Regions from separate parts of the Psychrosphaera sp. HA2-10 genome, predicted to be linked through region 1. Evidence: predicted binding sites of a transcription regulator. Region 1 holds the regulator's gene; each other region holds the start of a gene.
The links. Region 1 encodes FNR, which switches genes on or off when oxygen is low (the NO sensors DNR and NnrR bind a similar motif). Its sites were predicted from a motif close to TTGATCTAGATCAA; they were not measured.
Positions count from the first base shown of each region.

Region 2: the regulator FNR is predicted to act here: its motif matches at 2,647-2,660, upstream of ACZ1GV_RS00275 (GbsR/MarR family transcriptional regulator).
Region 3: the regulator FNR is predicted to act here: its motif matches at 2,013-2,026, upstream of ccoG (cytochrome c oxidase accessory protein CcoG).

Region 1 is NZ_CM146341.1:1,358,175-1,362,946, forward strand. Features, by position in the region: gene ttcA (tRNA 2-thiocytidine(32) synthetase TtcA) at 1-303, opposite strand, end outside; gene uspE (universal stress protein UspE) at 426-1,355, opposite strand; gene fnr (fumarate/nitrate reduction transcriptional regulator Fnr) at 1,450-2,175, opposite strand; gene ACZ1GV_RS06190 (sulfite exporter TauE/SafE family protein) at 2,178-2,849, opposite strand; gene ccoS (cbb3-type cytochrome oxidase assembly protein CcoS) at 2,846-3,085, opposite strand; gene ACZ1GV_RS06200 (heavy metal translocating P-type ATPase) at 3,082-4,772, opposite strand, start outside.
Region 2 is NZ_CM146341.1:54,343-59,114, forward strand. Features, by position in the region: gene cydB (cytochrome d ubiquinol oxidase subunit II) at 1-635, opposite strand, end outside; gene ACZ1GV_RS00270 (cytochrome ubiquinol oxidase subunit I) at 628-1,995, opposite strand; gene ACZ1GV_RS00275 (GbsR/MarR family transcriptional regulator) at 2,043-2,597, opposite strand; gene glmU (bifunctional UDP-N-acetylglucosamine diphosphorylase/glucosamine-1-phosphate N-acetyltransferase GlmU) at 2,806-4,167, opposite strand; gene ACZ1GV_RS00285 (protein adenylyltransferase SelO) at 4,303-4,772, opposite strand, start outside.
Region 3 is NZ_CM146341.1:2,989,296-2,994,067, forward strand. Features, by position in the region: gene ACZ1GV_RS13610 (serine/threonine protein kinase) at 1-518, opposite strand, end outside; gene ccoG (cytochrome c oxidase accessory protein CcoG) at 518-1,936, opposite strand; gene ACZ1GV_RS13620 (hypothetical protein) at 2,086-2,457, shown strand; gene ACZ1GV_RS13625 (DUF3299 domain-containing protein) at 2,458-2,943, opposite strand; gene ACZ1GV_RS13630 (GNAT family N-acetyltransferase) at 3,077-3,541, shown strand; TPP riboswitch at 3,582-3,691, shown strand; gene ACZ1GV_RS13635 (TonB-dependent receptor) at 3,743-4,772, shown strand, end outside.

The sequences.
Region 1 (4,772 bases):
AACAATGTAGTAGGGTATGTCTAATGACTCGAAGTACGCTGGCAGAATATGCTCTGGAAAACCAGGCTGTTTTTGGTCTAGATTAACAGCGACAATTTTAAAGTCGATAGGTGCTGACTTTTGTAAACTAATTAGGATATCTAACATTGCAAACGAGTCTTTACCGCCACTTATTGCAGCCATAACAACGTCTGACTCCTCAATCATATTATACTCAGCTATTGCTTTGCCAACTCGACTTCGAAGTCTTTTTTCAAGTTTATTTTGTTCGTGAATAGCTTTTCTTGGATCTAAATCTGTCATGGATAATGAACTGCAAAATAATAAATGGTCGCGTATTTTACCTATGCTTAAACATTTAATAAATAGTAAAGAGAGAGCAAAAGCGATAAATCATCGCCTTTGCAGTAATATTGGTAGGGGAGCTAAAGTTTTACTGGGCAAACAAAGTCTGAGGGCTTAATGGCAAGTAAATCGCAGTTGATATTATCTATTACATGCTCAGCCGTGTTACCAATAAGTGCGGCCGTTATACCGAGTCTGCCAACCGTTCCCATTACAACAAGCTCAGCATCTAAGTCGTTAGCAACTCTTGGGATCACATCTTCGGCCATTCCTTCGACCACATGGCAGCGTGTATTAGGAACTTCATGCTTATTTGCTAGTGCCTCCATAGACGTTAAATGATGTTGTTTCATGGTTGAATTATATTCGTTTGGATCAAATTCTGGAATTTCGACTGCGATATTGACAGGGGTTGGAGGATAAGCATTTATTAAATGTGTATCGGACTCCAGTAATTCAGCAATGTGCTTTCCGTGACCGATGATCCGATCGTTTAACTCTTGATGCTTGTCATCTTCCGTACCAGCACTTACCGCAGCTAATACTTTACCGTGTTCAGGCCATTCGTGCTCTTTAACTAATAACAGTGCACAAGGACATTTACGCAATAAATGCCAATCAGTTGGCGTAAAAATAACAGATTTTAGCGTGTCATGGCTATGCGTCCCTTTAATCACTAGGTCATAATTCCCTTCAAGTACCGTCCGGATGATGCTTTCGTAAGGTCGGTTGTGCCAAACAACTTTAGTTTTTATATCATGAGGGATAGTGGGACTATGAGTAATGAGATCTAGCAACCAACTTTCTCGGTCAGCGATTACTGCGTCCCGCATATGATGGCGTTCATCAGAGGACAACATAGTGGTCATTTCATAGGAAAAATCATAAATAGTAAGAAATAGAGTAATACTAATCGGCTGTTTTTCTGCTAGTTCTAATGCTCGAGAAAGCGCTTTTTGTGTATCTTCGGTAGGGTCGATAACGACTAAAACATTTTTGAAATCACTCATAAGTTATCCTTACTATTTCTTATTAAACCTAAGTTTAGTAAAGATAACGAAAAATGTGCGCGATAAAATTGCCCTAAATCAATAAACCAGTCAATTAGTTAACTAAATTTTCAACTTTAGGCAAATCTAACACTGTAATAAACTTTCCATCAATAGAGATGACACCAAGCTTCTGTAATTTGCTAAAAATACGGCTAACGGTTTCAACGGTTAGGCCTAAGTAATTACCGATATCGGCACGAGTCATAGGTAATCGGAATGTTGTTGACGATAAATTACGTTCACTAAAACGGTTTGAAAGTGACGCTATAAAGCTACATATGCGCTGTTCGGCAGACTTTTTGTTCAACAACATAAACATTGCTTGGTCGTTTAAAATCTCACTACTCATTAGACGCGTAATTTGTTGTCTTAAGTTTGGCATATGACCCGATAGGTCTTCGATGGTCGTGAACGGAATTTCACACACCATAGATGTTTCCAATGCCTGAGCAAAAGTAATATGTTTGTTAGTTGATAGTGCATCAAACCCAATGATATCGCCCGGAAGATGAAATGCTGTAATTTGTTCGGTACCATCATTATCAACTAAGTACGATTTAAAGCTACCGGAGCGCACCGCGTAAAGTGTTTTTAGTGGTTGTCCAGCGTCAAATAGAGTTTGGCTCTTTTGATATGGTTTTTTACGCTGTATTAAATCGTCTAATTTACGTAACTCATTGTCATCTAATGTAAACGGAATACACAGTTGATTTAAGTTGCAGTTCGTGCAACTAATGCTAAACGCGCCACAATTATGTTTTTGTTTTGTGCCTGTCATTATTAGTCAATTCCCGTTAACTTTTGATACGTGACGTAAAGTTGATATAACGCCATTATAATGATCAAAGTCCCAAAAAAAAGGCGTATATTAGCGTTTTTTAAATAAATACTAATTTTGCTATTAAATACGGTCATACCGACAACCCCTGGCAAAGTACCTAGACCAAAACAAAACATAATAAGCCCGGCGTTAATTGGACTTTCAGAAACAACTGCTAAGCTCAAAGCCGTATATATTAATCCGCAGGGTAAGAAGCCCCATAAAACGCCATAAGCGATACATTTAGATAAACTGTCGATCGGTAATATTTTTTTCTTTAATGGCTCAATAACACGATTTACATGTTTACCAAGCCATTCTATGTTCAAAATAGCATTAGATATTTGAGCAACATGTAAACCTATACCGATCATTAGTACGCTAGCAAATACGCTTAGATATAATATGTTGCCATTCGTTAACGTAAAAATTGATTGTGTAAAGTAGTTAGCAATAATTCCTATCAATGCATACCCTGTAATTCGAGACAGGCTGATAATACTGGCATAACGGACAAAGCTTTTATTGGCCGGGATCGAGAAACCCAACGCCATAGATAACGAACCGCACATAGCAACACAGTGACCTACACCAAGTAATCCCATGAGAAATGCGGTTAGCAGTAAACTCACAAGCTTCCCTTTGGCTCTTTATCATGTGAATTTGCTTGGTCATTTGCATTTGAACTAGTATCGTTTTTTGACTCTGTCGATTGATTATTTCCCGAAGGCATATCATCCATTAGTATCGACAAACCTTGCTTCTCCATGTCTTCAAACTGTTCTGATTTAGTTGCCCAAAAAAACGCGACAACACCGATCACCATAAACAAAATGGCAACCGGAATAAGATAATAAATTATATTCATTTCAATAACCTCAATGAGTTACTAACGACAATAATCGAACTCGCTGACATACCAATTACTGCAATATATGGAGGTACAAGACCGAGCATTGCCACCGGCAATATACTTACGTTGTATAACAGGGCCCAGTATAAATTTTGTTTAATGATGCGCCTTGTCTTAGCTGCATTATTTAACAGTATATTGACTGCTTTTAACGAGTTGTTTACCACAATCACGTCAGCCGCCTGCTTAGTAATATCTGCACCACTTCCCATTGCTAAACTTACGTCGGAACCTGCAAGAACAGGCGCATCGTTTATTCCATCACCGACCATCAAGGTTGCATGACCATTTGATTGAAGCTTATTGATAATTTCAGCTTTACGCTTTGGAGAACAAGCAGTTTGCACGTCATCAAGTGGCAAGTTTTGAACTAAATGTGCCGCTTTAGTACTAGAATCACCCGTTAGCATTAACATTGTCTTTCCGTCATTTTTTAACGCGGTTAAGGATGACAATGCATCTGTTTTCAATTTATCCTGGGCTTGATAGCTAACAACAACACAATCATCTAGAACGACTTGAATATTGAAGTCACTCACCTTTGTATTGCAAAATTCAGCGCTACCTATTTTTAGTTGATGTCCGTTAACATCTCCGGAAATACCTTTACCCATTTCAACCCGAACATTTGACACTTGGTTGCCGCTAGTATCAAAGCCAACTATACCCAATGACTCTTTATTAAACGCCTTAGCAATGGGGTGTTCAGATTGCTTTTCTAAACTATATATGTAACTAGCAATATCAGATTTTGTTAAGCCCGCTGGCAAAGGATCACTCGTCCAGAGTTCCTCAATAATGGAAAACTTGCCTTCGGAAAGTGTTCCTGTTTTATCAAATATGATTGTATCTATTTGATTGAGTCGATCAAAAGCAACAGCATCTTTTATTAGTATACCTGTTTTCGATAATGTCGAAAGCACGCAAGTATAAGCGGTAGGTGTCGCTAGACTTAACGCACAAGGGCAGGTGGCGACTAGTACTGATAATGAAATCCAAAGTGCATCAGCTGGACTATTTACGCTCCAATACCAATAGGTAAATACTGATATAACGAGTTGCGCAAAAACAAACCAGTGCGCTACACGATCTGCAATTTGACTGTATTTGGGTTTAAAGTCAGAAAATGTTTCTTGTAGTTTATTTATTTCAGATAGAGCAGTTTGAGAACCAGTGGCAGTGACCCGAACTTTTATAAATCCGTCTGAGTTTACACTTCCTGCAAGCACAGTATCATCTATTGACTTAAATACTGGCGCAAACTCACCGGTTAAAATTGATTCATTTACCTGCGTTTGGCCTTCGATAATATTACCGTCAACCGCAATTTTCTCTCCGGCTTTTACAACAATAACATCATTAACTATTACGTCTTTGAGTAACACAGTTTGTTCTTCTGAGTTAACTATTTTTACAACGGTTTCAGGTAACGATGCTGATAGGTTTGCGTTAGATAAAATGGCTTTACTTTTAGCTCTGAATTCTAAATATTTACCTATTAATAATAAAAAGGTAAACATTGATATACTTTCAAAAAACACTTCACCTTTATCACCGTCTAGACCGTTAATTATTAACTGATAAAGACTAGCGATAAATGCACCATATATAGCAACAGAAACCGGTACATCCATATTCAGGG
Region 2 (4,772 bases), 1.3 Mb from region 1:
ACCACTGGGTTTAAGATTAAGTTGGCAATAGACACTAATACTGTGCCTAAAAAAGCAATCAACAAAGATGCGCGAGCTATTTTAATAGACCAGGCTTGCAAACCATCTTCTGTTTTCATTACTAACCAAGTAGCACCAATAAAGCAATAAGCAGCGCAAACGCCAAAGCCACTTAACAGCGCAAAGGCAATGCTAAATCCGTCGGTTGCAAAACCCGTTACATAAGCGCCTAACATATAACCTTGCGTGAAAGACGCTAACCAAGAACCAAGCTTAAATGCGACATTCCAAACCGGCTTATGGCTAAATTTTGTTTTGGCTCTAAAATCAAAGGCCACACCTCTTAGAATGAGTCCTAATAAAAGCAATGTGGCGGGGATGTATAGCTCTTTCAAAATATGACTATGAGCTTCAGGAAAAGCAATGAGTAATAAGCCAACAGCTAACACTAACCAAGTTTCATTCGCGTCCCAAAATGGACCTATGCTGGCAATCATAGTGTCGGCATGTTTATCATTGTCTAGTGGTAAAAGCATACCGACGCCTAAGTCGTAACCATCTAAAATGGCATAAATAAGCACAGATAGTCCCATTAAAAAAATGAATACAACGGCTAAAGAGTCTTGTTCAAGCATGAGTATCTCCAGTAAGCGCAGTTTGAATATTATTTTCTTTTGACTCGAGAGGTATCTCTTCAATTTCAACAGCACGTCTAGCCATAACAAAAATGGTGTAAAGGTATGCCAATAATAAAAAGGCATACACAACGAGATAAAGCACAAGGCTAAAAACCACATTTGTTGGTGCGATAGTGGTAACGGCCTCTTCGACGGTTAACACATTTGACACTAAATAGGGCTGACGTCCAATTTCTGTGACGTACCATCCAGCAAGTGTCGCTACCCAGCCAGAAAAGCTCATTGCGATTAATATTTTAAGTTGTATTGTTGATAAGTTTTTGTCGCGTAAGACTTTCAGTCCGCACCACCAAGCAACCAACATCATTAGTAATCCTAGACCCACCATAATTCTAAAAGCAAAGAAAACGGGCTTTACAGGAGGATGTTTACCTTCAAACTCATTTAATCCTTTAATTTCGCCATCCATATCATGAGTTAAGATAAGACTCGCTAAATTCGGGATAGCAACTTCAAAGTGGTTACTACGGGTGTTTTCGTCGGGAATGGCAAACAATAGTAAAGGTGCACCTTTTTCGGTTTCCCATACTCCTTCCATTGCTGCGACTTTTTGAGGTTGATGTTTTAATGTATTAAGCCCATGTAAATCCCCGACAAAAGCCTGTAACGGCGTTAAGATCATAGCGGCAGCTAACGCAATTTTGAGTGTAAGTCTTGGTGCCCGTTTTTTATCGCCCCGATAGATTCTATAAGCACTAATTCCTGCAATTAAGAAGCTTGCGGTTATTGCCGACGCAATTAACATGTGACTAAAGCGATAAGGAAAAGAAGGGTTAAAAATTATGGCCATCCAGTCGACTGGAAATACTACACCGTCTCTTATTTCAAAGCCTTGTGGGGTTTGCATCCAAGAGTTTAGCGACAATATCCAGAATGACGACAAAGTCGTTCCAAATGCGACAACTGCGGTAGCAATCGTATGAACCTTAGGTGGCACTCGTTTTATTCCAAATAACATGATGCCTAAAAAGGTAGCCTCTAAGAAAAAGGCGGTAAGCACTTCGTAACCTAGTAACGGCCCTGCCACATTGCCGACTTTTTCCATGAAACCGGGCCAATTGGTACCAAACTGAAAAGACATAGTGATACCACTGACTACACCGAGGGCAAATGTTAGTGCAAATACTTTTACCCAAAATCGATATGCACGCATCCAAATAGGATCTTGCGTTTGATCAAACCTGATTTTAAAAAATAACAAAAACCAACATAAGGCAATAGTTATGGTTGGAAACAGAATATGAAAACTAATATTAGCGGCAAACTGAATCCGCGATAAAATAAGTGTATCTAACATGAAATGCCTCCAAAAGCATTTGCGGGTCAAACATTATTAACAGTGCGTCATTTTGTTTTTGTATTGCTTAGTAACTTGTCTTTCATGTCGAGTACCTTGCCAACGCCTGCGCCCAGTTTCATTAAAGTTTTTAATTTGTCTGGATTCATACTTTGTAACTCACTCGCCCATAAAGTTATTGACTCTAATAGGTTGTGAATTTCCATCATTTTGTCTTGAGCGTATTGCTCTTGTTGATTGGCTGGCTCTTCAATAATGACGGAGCGAAGCAAAGATAATGTGGGGTCCATTTCACGCTTTCTGCGCTCTTCAAATACTTGAGTGGCAAGATCCCAAATGCTACCGGCCGGTTCATAATAATCTTTGCGATCGCCTGGAATATGTTTTGTTTTGATTAGACGCCAGCTTTGTAACTCTTTTATGCCCATACTGACGTTGCCACGAGATATGTTAAGAGTTTCTGATAAATCAACAGCGGTAAGAGGTTGTTCACTGACAATGAGCAATCCAACCATTTGTCCAATAGTTCGATTAAAACCCCAGCGACTGCCCATTTCACCACAGTGCATAACAAACGTTTCTATCTTTGGTGTCATTCTCATTACTTTCTCTATTGAAGTTTCAGAAATTACTGAAAGTTTAAAACTGTAATTGATTTAGATCAAGAAATGTTTTTATTTTGTTTTATGAGAATGAAAAATGCGCGTTTGTAACAAGTTGAGGGTGGTAATACAAAAAACGCCTGATTAGATCAGGCGTCTTCAACATCGGTCTATATTATCGATTACCGTAGTGGCGTTCGGTTTGAGTTTAGTCTTTAACCGGACGTTTCCAGCCTTCAATGTTGCGCTGCTTGCCACGAGCAATAGCAAGGCCGTCTTTATCAATGTTTTTAGTCACTGTTGAACCTGCGGCAACAAAACCGTTTTCCTCAATAGTGATCGGCGCAACTAATGTTGAATTTGTGCCAATAAATGCGTTGTCTTTGATGTCCGTTTTAAACTTATTCACACCGTCGTAGTTGGCTGTGATCACGCCTGCACCAATGTTAACGCCAGCGCCAATTGTAGCATCGCCTAAATATGAGAAATGATTTGCTTTAGAACCTTCGCCAAGTGATGACTTTTTCATTTCAACAAAGTTGCCCACTTTGGCTTTGTTGCCCACAACCGCACCAGGACGTAAACGAGCAAATGGACCAATTTGAGCATTTGTGCCGACTTTTGCATCATCAACTAAAGAGTTTGCTTCAATCGTTGCGCCATTTTCAATGACACAGTCTTTTAGTACACAGTTTGGACCAATGGTCACATTGTCACCAAGGACTACGGTCCCTTCAAATACAACGTTTACATCTAAAGACACATCATGACCAACGGTCACATCACCACGAATATCAATGCGAGCCGGATCGCGCATCGAAGCACCTGCTAACATTAACTGCTCTGCCGCACGACGTTGATATTCACGTTCTAAAGTCGCAAGCTGAACTCGGTTGTTTGCGCCTTCTACTTCAATACCGCTCTCTGGATGTGCGGTGTTGATGGCATAGCCAGCTTTATTTGCCATCGCTATTACATCAGTTAGATAGTATTCACCTTGCGCATTATCGCTAGACAAGTTAGCTAACCAACCTTTTAACAAATCGCCATTTACAGCCATAATGCCAGTATTTACTTCGTTAATTAGAAGCTGTTCTGGGTTGGCGTCTTTTTGTTCAACAATGCCAACTACTTTATTGTTCTCATCACGCACAATACGGCCATAACCTGTTGGGTTATCTAGTTTAACCGTTAATAGTGCAATGCCTTTTTCAGGTTTAACTGCCAATAAACGCTCTAACGTTTCGGTTTGAATTAGTGGTACGTCGCCGTACAAAATAAGAATGGTTTGGTCATCAGGCATAAATTCGTTAGCCACTTTTACCGCGTGACCTGTGCCTTTTTGTTCTGCTTGAAGTGCCCAATTTACTTTATTTGCAGCAAGCACTTCTTTTAATTGCTCACCACCATGACCATAAACCATAGTGATATTGTTTGAGTTAAGCGCCTTCGATGCATCGATAACGTGTTGCACCATAGGTTTATGGGCGACTGGATGTAAAACCTTTGGAAGGCTAGATTTCATGCGCGTGCCTTTACCGGCCGCTAAAATAACTACTGATAAGTTCATTTAATAAGTTCCTTTATTGATGCCGTCATTATACGTTTACAGCGGTTAAAATCTCAATGTTTAAGTGTCCACAATTTGCCTTTGTCCTTGATGGAACTGAAACATAAGTAGACGCTTACTTTCGTTTAATAACCTCTAACTGCTGCATGAAATGCTCAGCTCTTCGCTCCATGCTGGTGGATGTTTGGCGAACTCTTGATGTTGCGGTTGTTCATCAAAGGGTTTTTGCAATACTTCGTATAGTGTTTTTAGCGGTTGAGTATCGCCTTGTTCGGCAGCCTCAATGACTTGCTGTGCTAAGTAATTACGCAATATGTACTTCGGGTTTACCGCGTTCATTTGTAACGTGCGCTGAGATGCTGTTGTAGTCTCAAGGGATAGACGTTGTTTGTACTTATCTAGCCAAGCTTGCGCTTGTGTGCGGTTAACAAACAAATTAACAAACGGTGAGGTGTCGCTTTCTGGGGCCTGCACTTCACTTAAAGTGCGCCATGCGATGGTATAGTCAGTTCTATTTTCTGCCATTATATTTAGCAGTTCACCTAATAAAACTCGATCGTCAGCTTGTTGATTTATAAAGCCCATTTTACTGCGCATTAGGTTGG
Region 3 (4,772 bases), 1.4 Mb from region 1:
AAAAAAGCGGCGTGCAAATAACTCGGCACAAGGCCACTTTCTTTAAGATATGAAGCAGCCTCGTTTAAATCAGTCGCGATATCAATCTTGTTTCGATGCTGAAAGTCACTCGCATCACTAACACTATGTATGCGACCAAGTAACTGACCGAGTCGCTCTAAGTGATCAAGATCATCAAGCTCAAACATTCGACCGCCAACGCTTGGAAATACGCTAAATCTATGACCGCCGTGCTCCAATAACGTCTTACCATCAAACGATAGTGGTGCCACAGCTTCAATGTCTTGCTCTGCTAACTCAATTGAAAAGTCGTGCTCTTCAATAATTTGGTCATTGCTCCAACGCTGTGGTCGATAAAATTTTACAACGTAACGCTTTTTATCTTCGCCTAAAAACTGATACACCCTATTTTCATAGCTGTTTAACGGCAATAAACCAGACTCGGGATATATTCCTGTCGATTCTATTGCATCTAGAATCAAGTCTGGACCTAGCTCTGAAAAATCAAATTGTGGCATTAACGTCCCTTAAAGAATCGTGTTTCCTCCGAAACTTCTAACTCACCGTCATCGCTTCGAATAATTATTTTTATGTCCGTTACCGGGCGTTTTAATTCATATGGGTCAACCGCTATACTCACAGGTTGCTTATACACTTCACCGGCCGAGACAGAAAAAGAAGTTTCACCATAAAATTGGTATTCATTTAGTCCTTCAATAGTAATTGAATAACTTTGGTTCGTCTGACTTTTGTTAAGCACCTGTAATGTAAAGGTGTTTTCTATCAAGCCATCATTATTAGTGCGATATAACACGTTTCTATCGCGTTCGATATTTAACTCCAACGGTACACGCGAAGCGACTTGCCAAACAAACGCAACCGACATCACTACTGTCACTAATAAATAGCCAATTAATTTTGAACGGAATTTTTTAGTCGGTTTGCCTTCCAAGCTGTGCTCAGTTGTATACGAAATAAGGCCCTTTGGATAATTCATTTTATCCATTGTTTCGTCACAAGCATCAATACAAGCGCCACAGTTTATGCATTCGTACTGTAAGCCATTACGAATATCAATGCCGGTAGGGCAAACCTGCACACATAAGTTACAGTCAATACAATCGCCTAAACCAAGCTCTTTTGGGTCCGACTTTCTTGGACGAGGGCCACGTTTTTCACCTCGGGCAGCATCATAAGTAACTGTGTAGGTATCTTTGTCGAACATGGACGACTGGAAGCGTGCGTATGGACAAATATGAAGGCACATGATCTCGCGCATCCATCCAGCATTAGCATAGGTAGCGCCAGCAAAGAATAACGTCCAACCAACCACCATTGCCGAAGACTCAAAAGTAAAAAAGTCGATAAATAATTGATCAATCGGTACAAAATAGCCAATAAAGGTAAGCGATGTAAGTAATGAGACAATCCACCAAGACGTGTGTTTTAGTGTTTTTTTCCATACTTTGTCAAAGCTCAATGGCATGGCATCTAATTTTTTACGTTTGTTTGCGGAGCCTTCAATTTTTTCTTCAAACCAGATAAACATAAAGGTCCATACTGTTTGTGGACACATATACCCACACCAGACTCTTCCGTAAAATGTGGTTACGACAAAGAGTAAAAAGGCAGAAACAATAAGCAGTGACGAAAAAATGGTTAAATCTTGCGGCCACAGGGTCAAACCAAAAATATTAAATTGCTGGTTTACAATGTCGAGCAAAATAGCTTGCTGTCCATTCCAATTTATCCACGGCAAAACGGCAAATAGTCCTAGGAAAAAAATACCCATTTTTCTACGAATAGCTTGATGCAGGCCTTTTACTGCTCGCACATATATGCGACTTCGTAGGTTATAAGTTGCATTTGCTTCAACTTTAGGTTTGTATACCTTTACGTCGGCAGGAATGTTCTTAATATCAATGTGATCGTTCATTGCGATACCTGTTATATTGCCTAATATCAATTATATGTCAGAAACATAAATATAAATGAAACTAAATTGTAAAACCTTGATCTAATTCTATAGATCGACGCTTTCTTAAGTTTGATGCCCAAAAGGCAGTTGTTCAAATTGGAGTTACCATGAAATTTTTAATCTTTGTTATATTAATTATTACGCTACTCACCGTAGATCAGCCTCAAATTAATCAGATGAGAGTGTATCTTGCGACGCTAATTGGCCAAGCTGCCGAAAGTGAATATTCTCGCGGCAAAGTATCAAAGCGTATTTATGATGAAATCAGCACTCAGTTTGATTCATTTAAGCCTAATGAAGAAGATTACGTGAAAGAGATCACAAAAAGTTCTCGTGAGTTAATGAATTTTTACGGGACGTATTGCCAAAATGGCGAATTTAATCCCAAAATATCCGCTTATAATCTTCGCTTCGTTTGTAGCAAGGTCGATGAGCAATTTACCGACTTAGAAAATGAAATAATTCGTCAGCGTAAATAATTAAAAGTCGTCATATGGGGCGATTTCAATGCCCTGCATGGTATAGCCGACCTGAGCAAGTTCACCTTTCCATGTTTCAGTGGCTATTTTACCGGTTACCCATATTGGGTCATACATGGATGAAGCCGGCGCTCCTTTTTTAAAGGTAACGTGAATTATTTGATTTGATGGCGGTGGCGGTACATGAACACAGGCACCAAAATAAGGAACCAATAAAAACTCAGTCACTAGCTCATCATCACCTTCTAATGGCACAACAAAGCCGGGTATTTTTACTGTTTGTCCGTCTAACTCTTTAACAACAGGTGCATTGATAGATTGAGGCCCAGCCATCGCATGTCCAATTTCCTCAATAGTGGGTATTTTCTGAACCATATCTTTAGGCACTAAGTCTGACCATTCCAATTCTTTGGCGTCATTTGACAAGCTAGAGAAGGAAGCGATAAAGAAACAGACAAGAACGGCGATACGAAAAATTTGACTCATAATGATAAACCTAATTAGATTGTTCAGAAGCCCGCAGAATAACGCACTGCTCACTAAAAAACCAAGTGTATCTATTAATTTTGCGATAAACGTGATTACATTATCGTTCAGTGAAAAAATTAAGTAGCAGAACATGACAGATTTAAAAATTGACTGGCAAATTAAAGCGTTTTCACAACTGTCGGTGGGTGAGTTGTACGACATTTTACAGGCACGCAGCGATGTATTTGTGGTCGAACAAAATTGTATCTACTCCGATATAGATGGCGTAGATAAGTCCAAAGATTGTTATCAACTGTTTGGTTATCATGGTGATGAACTGGTCGGCACTTGTCGTTTAATTGCGCCTGGTTTGGCTTATGAAAACTATTCTGCCATTGGTCGCGTACTAATAATGGAAGACTATCGAGGAAAGCAACTTGCTGCACCAATGATGCGAGCCGCGATAGATGCTGTAAAGCAATATTGGCCTGAGGTTGAATGTAAAATTTCAGCGCAGCAGCATCTAGAGAATTTTTATCAATCGTTGGGTTTTCAAACCGTGACACAAATGTATCTTGAGGATGATATTCCTCATATTGGAATGATTTTAAATTAATCAGGGGTAGCTTTTTTTATTTAAATCAATAAAATGGCGCCCGAACACCAAGGGGTGTATGCGCGAAGTTCGCGACATACTGAGACGTTAATCGAACCCTTAGAACCTGATCCGGCTTGTACCGGCGTAGGGATGGTAAATCCAGGACTACTCGCTTACGACCGGGTCTTTTGTTTATTTTATCTACAAGAGATCCAAAATATGAAACTTAACATTACTGCAATTGCAGTTTTATCCGCACTACCGTTTGTTTCTGTCTCAGCTAATGCTGAATCTGAACCTACAACTAATATCGAAACTATCGAAGTAAAAGGTGAATTACTGCCTACACCAGAAAGCAAGGCGGCGAACTCACTACAAATTCTCACCCAAGAGAGCTTAGAGAAGTCGGGTGCCAGTCATTTCCAAGATGCAATTCAACAGTTAGGCAATGTTAATTTTGCCGCAGGTGCGTCACGAGCCCGTTTTATTCAAATTCGCGGTATTGGTGAACGAAGCCAATTTGTGGACCCAATAAATCCATCAGTTGGGATGGCGATTGACGGTATAGATTATTCAGGCATAGCAACGTCTGGTTCATTATTTGATATTGGCCAAGTTGAAGTGTTTAAAGGCCCGCAGGGCAGTAGTGTTGGCGCAAACGCGATGGCAGGCTTTATTAACATGTACAGCTCACAGCCAGAAGAAAGTGCACCGAATAAATTCCGCCTAGAAGCAGGCAATTATGGTTTATTAAATGTCGGTATTGCGGCAGGCACCGAATTCTCTTCTGACGTAAAAGGCCGCTTTTCAATTAATAAATTAAGCAGCGATGGTTTTGTTGAAAACATAGCGTTAGATCGTGACGATACGAACAACATTGATGAGTTATCTTTTCGTGGTCTATTAGACGTTAACTTTTCAAATCAACTATCTACTCAGTTTGTATTGCATCATTTTGACATTAATAATGGCTATGACGCATTTTCACTGGACCAAAACCGCAATACATTATCCGATGAGCCGGGCAAAGATAAACAACAAACCACAGCGTTGGCAGCACGTACTCTTTATCAAGGATTAGACAACGCCGATTTAACCGTATTTTTGAGCCACAATAATACTGATTTAGCCTATGGTTATGACGAAGACTGGTCTTATGTTGGTCTACATCCAGATGAATACTCTTCCACCGACAACTATTTACGTGACCGCGTTGCTAATCAAGCAGATATTCGCTTGGTCGGTAAAG